DNA from 2 places in the Candidatus Thiodiazotropha sp. AKAK3 genome. Region 1 is predicted to be linked to the other one. Evidence: predicted binding sites of a transcription regulator. Region 1 holds the regulator's gene; the other holds the start of a gene.
What was found. Region 1 encodes FNR, which switches genes on or off when oxygen is low (the NO sensors DNR and NnrR bind a similar motif). Its sites were predicted from a motif close to TTGATNTANATCAA; they were not measured.
Positions count from the first base shown of each region.

Region 2: AC4IE7_RS08550 (hydrogenase expression/formation C-terminal domain-containing protein) is a predicted target of FNR. The motif match lies at 1,081-1,094, and genes of this name have one in related genera.

Region 1 is NZ_JBSYOQ010000077.1:209,547-211,943, forward strand. Features, by position in the region: gene AC4IE7_RS21235 (sulfur globule family protein) at 313-672, shown strand; gene fnr (fumarate/nitrate reduction transcriptional regulator Fnr) at 1,054-1,812, shown strand; gene dnaQ (DNA polymerase III subunit epsilon) at 1,852-2,397, opposite strand, start outside.
Region 2 is NZ_JBSYOQ010000045.1:12,829-15,225, reverse strand. Features, by position in the region: gene AC4IE7_RS08555 (hydrogenase small subunit) at 1-572, opposite strand, end outside; gene AC4IE7_RS08550 (hydrogenase expression/formation C-terminal domain-containing protein) at 593-1,021, opposite strand; gene AC4IE7_RS08545 (HyaD/HybD family hydrogenase maturation endopeptidase) at 1,280-1,759, opposite strand; gene AC4IE7_RS08540 (HypC/HybG/HupF family hydrogenase formation chaperone) at 1,833-2,075, shown strand; gene AC4IE7_RS08535 (hydrogenase maturation nickel metallochaperone HypA/HybF) at 2,068-2,397, shown strand, end outside.

The DNA.
Region 1 (2,397 bases):
TTCCATCAGATCGCCCCTGAGAGCTGCTTGCTCAGGATCCAAATAGATCGAATCAAATAGACAAGATTGCCATGAAATCGTCTCCATACGGGGCTCAATAATTCGATTGATTATAACTGACCAGGGTCTATAATCGATTGGCGTGTTACGCAAATAACAACTACTGAGGCAAGTAGAACTTTACCCTACAGTCTGCCCCGTAACATGACAGACTTGGCGTGAAGTCCTTAACCATTGCATGATGGAGGCTGTAAGGCCGCTTTTCTACATCACCGATGTAGTATGAAAACAATCATTTGAGAGGAAGAAAGCATGACTAAATTTGCTAAAGTTCTGAGCATCGCGGCACTCGTAGCTGTGTCTACCAGTGCATCTGCCTGGTGGGGCAACGGCCCATGGGGCGGCAACCGTGGTTATAACAACGACGGCTACGGTGACGGCTATGGTGATGGCTCTGGTGATTTCAGCTTTGGCATGAGCGGCAACGCCCGTGGTTCTGGCTATGGTCGTGGTAATAACTACTACCGTGGCTACAACAATGGCTATGGTCCTTATGGCTACGGCGCTCCTTATGGCTACGGCGGCGCTCCTTATGGCGCACCATATGGTGGTGCTCCTTATGGCTATCCAGCACCTCCTGCAGCTGCACCCGCTCCTGCTCCGGCTCAATAATCAGGCCGATCAATAGCAGAAAAGCCGGCCTTCAGGCCGGTTTTTTTATTCGGCGACAGACTAAAAATCAATGATCCAAAGTAATAAAAACAGTAAAACCACTTGATCCACATCAAGAATTTCTGGAAAAATAGCTCGAATTGCCAGCCCACCAACAATTAAACATGGACGAAATAGGGTAGATTGGGAGACATTAAGCTGTATCAGCCTGGCATATGCGCCTGGTAAAGCAGCTTTTAATGTTTTTATTTGGCAAAACCGCCTCTGAGCAAAGCTAAATTCAGGGTGAGAGAGGACAATTCAAGGGTAAGAAATGCCTTAAACACTAACTGGGTGCACAATACATTGCCTATATAGCACCTGCCATGCTGGAGCGATTACTTGACTAGTAGAAAAGTCGTATCATTTGAAAACATCAAGGTCGCCTGTAAAAACTGCAGCCTTGCCACCCTATGTCTCCCCATGGGGCTGACTCCGGACGATGTCGAACGCCTCGATGGCATCATCAAGCGAGGCCGCCCCTACCATCGAGGAGATCATCTCTACCGCGGGGCAGACAAGTTTCATAGCTTACGGGTTATAACAAGCGGTTCGGTCAAGACCTACAGCCCAAATGAGGATGGTGGAGAACAGGTATTGGGATTTCATCTTCCCGGCGAACTTATTGGCCTGGATGCAATCCAGGACGATAGCCACACCTGCTCAGCCATCGCCCTTGAGACTACAGCGGTATGTGAAATCCCATTCTCCCAGCTGGAATCTCTGAGCTGCATAATGCCCAGTCTGCAACACCAGATGTATCGCCTGCTCAGTCGGGAGATAGGTCAGGAGACGGAAATGTTGACGCTACTGGGTAAAAAGAGTGCCGAGGAGCGCTTAGCAACCTTCCTACTCAGCTTCTCAGAACGATTCAAACAACGGGGTTTTTCTGCCAGCGACTTCTTTCTCAGTATGTCACGCCATGAAATCGGTAACTACCTCGGTTTAGCAGTCGAGACCGTGAGTAGACTCTTTACCAGGTTTCAGGATGAAAACCTGCTTCGAGTAGAGCGGAAACATGTACAGTTACTCGACATACCGAGGTTGTATGACATCGTGCAAGGCTGCGATAGCGCCAAGTCCACACAATCCAGAGGTTAAATCCAGACTTAAGGGCACAAGCAATTATTAGAGACGCCCTTAACTGTTAAGCCAAACGCACCTTTCGCCCATCTCCTCAAGTTGACGCTCATGGGCTTCAATCTCTTCAGCGCCGGCAACAACCACTTTGAGAGGGGGACGGCCGGCTGACAGTCGGCGGATATTATCAACCGATTGCTCATCACCATCCTGCTGCCCAAGATCGTCATCCAAAACCAGCGCCGTCTGTCCACCGGTCATCATCAAATAGACATCGGCGAGTATTTCAGCATCCAGTAACGCCCCATGCAGCTCACGATGGGAGTTATCGATATCATAGCGTCTGCATAATGCATCAAGGCTGTTTCTCTGCCCTGGATGCATCTTCTTTGCCATGATCAGCGTATCGGTAACAGCACACAGTGCATCGATGCGCTGCGGGTTTTCCATCAACCTCAATTCATGATCAAGGAATCCGACATCGAATGGTGCATTGTGGATAATCAATTCAGCACCACGCACATATTCGATGAAGTCAGTCACCACATCACAGAATTTCGGCTTGTCGGCGAGAAACTCATTGGTGATACCATGCACCTCAATGGC
Region 2 (2,397 bases), on a different contig from region 1:
GGTTTATCTTTAACAATCTCCCCAACTGATACAGCCCCGGTTGGATTGGGATCGGCATGGGGTAGACCACCAAAGGCAGCACAACTTCCAACAGCCACAACTGCTGCAGCCCCGGCAACAGTCTCTTCCAGCATCTGTAGATTACTGATACCGGCTATTGCGGAGTAACCTGGATTCCCTAGCGGAATAGAGCCGTCGACTACAACGATATATTTTCCTTCATTTTCATGCATTGCTGCTTCCCGGGCAGCTTCTGCGGCATCACCTGATGCAACCTGCAGGGTATGGTGATAGTCGAGTGAAATGTGGTCGAAAATGAGATTTTCAACGCTCGGGGAGTGGCTGCGGGTCAGCGATTCTGTGCAGCCTGTACACTCTTGAAAAGAGAGCCAGATAACCGATGGACGTCTGGCTTTTTCCAACGCTTGAGCAATCGCTGGAACCATTGATGGTGGCAATGCCATCAAGGAAGCAGTGGCAGCACAATACTTGAGAAACCCTCGTCGTGAGATGCCCTGTTCACGTAAGCTTTCACCAAGTGTCTTGGTCATTTTTTTTAAGTCATCAGCCATCACAACTCCTACCGCTTAGCTCAAAGTGCGGAATTATCGGTATTTAACTCTTTTTCAAGTTGGCCTATAGCATCAAGAATATCTTCCTGCTGAGAGAGTACGATTTGTGGAATTCGACCAATCTCAACCTGCAAAGCAACGCGCTCCCCTTCAGCATTACGATGATCTATTACCCAAACACCTGAAAAGGCTGTCTCCCAGATCTTGCTCTTACCCAGGGAATCCATGGTCAAACTTATTTCGCCTTCTCCCAGCTTGCTCAACAACAGCTCTTCATCCCCTGGCCCGAATGGTATGGCACGTAGATCTATACACCATGGCTCAGTGTCAGTGGTGAATCGTTGAAGCGCATGAAGAATTTCATGCAAAATGGGGATTGCATTTGAGTGGTTGTTTTGAGTGCCCTCAGAAGGCACTACTTTTACGGCGATGTCCTGGAGTCTTTGCATCAGGTAAGCTCTAAACTTTAGCTTATATACAAGAATATCACTGATTTCTGATAAAGGTGCTGATCTGGATCATCATTGCGTTGGAAGAGTGTTAATATTTTTTGCATATAGGTTCTCTTATTGTTTTTTAATCACATTATGTGGTGATGTTTTTATGAGAAGGATAAAAAGTAAAAAGTAACTAAAGTAGTAAGCTATTGCTGAGTAATTAAACGCTGAGCCAAAGCATTCCGACACCAGTTATTACCACGCTGGCACTCAGGTTTTAAAACCCCACCCCCCCAGTATAGACACTATTTCATCAATGCCCTTATCGATTGTCGGCTCAACAACCTCACTCAAAGTCTCTCCCCAATCAAGCTCTTTGGGTTCTATCCCCACCAGGCAACGGGGATCGGGTAAGGTTTCTGATAGACGGGCAATATCCAACAGATCGCCCAGGCTGACTTCATGAACACTGGATCGGTTACCCATTAGATATTTGTCCATCTGCTCATTGTGAAACACCTTCAAGCTACCCGGAGGCAAGTTCATACGTGCCGCATCCACTACAATCAGGCCTTCAGACTCTGCTATAGGCTCTGCCAGAGTGAAACTGAGGGTGCCACCATCCAGAAAGTTGACACCATCTATTTCGCCAAACCTCTGTTGCATACGGTTTACCAGATGGACACCTATACCCTCATCACTTAAGAGGTTATTTCCAATTCCGAGGATCAATACAGATTGTAATGACATTTTTTTACCTTGAAGGAGCATATGACTCCCTGAGAGAATAAACTAATTGTTTTCTGAAAGTGCAGGTTACACTATGTGTCTCGGCATACCCATGCAGATAAAAGAAATTAATGGCTTTACCGCACGCTGCGAAGCCAAAGGTATAGAAAGGGATGTCAGTCTGTTCATGCTACAACATGAAGAACTGGCTGCGGATGACTTCGTAGTGGTGCATGTCGGTTACGCTATCCAAAAAGTCTCTCCCCAGGAGGCGCAATCTGCCTGGGAGATCTATGACGAAATGTTAGCCAAGATGGATCAACAATCGGATGCATGAGTTGGCAGTCTGTCAATCCATGCTGCGCCAGGTTGAAGAGATAGCATCCCGGGAAGAGGCCGTATCGGTTGAGCGCATCATCATCCAGATTGGACCACTCTCTGGCGTGGTGCCGGATCTACTGAAGCAGGCCTTCACCATTGCCCGTGCAGGGACTAAAGCTGCGAACGCAGAGCTGGTTACTGAAACACAAAAGATTCGAGTCCATTGCCTACAATGTGGATATGAGTCTGATGCCCAGCCCAATCGCCTGATCTGCTCCCAGTGCGGAGACTTTCGAACCCAACTCATCAGTGGCGATGAACTTTTGCTGTCCAGTGTT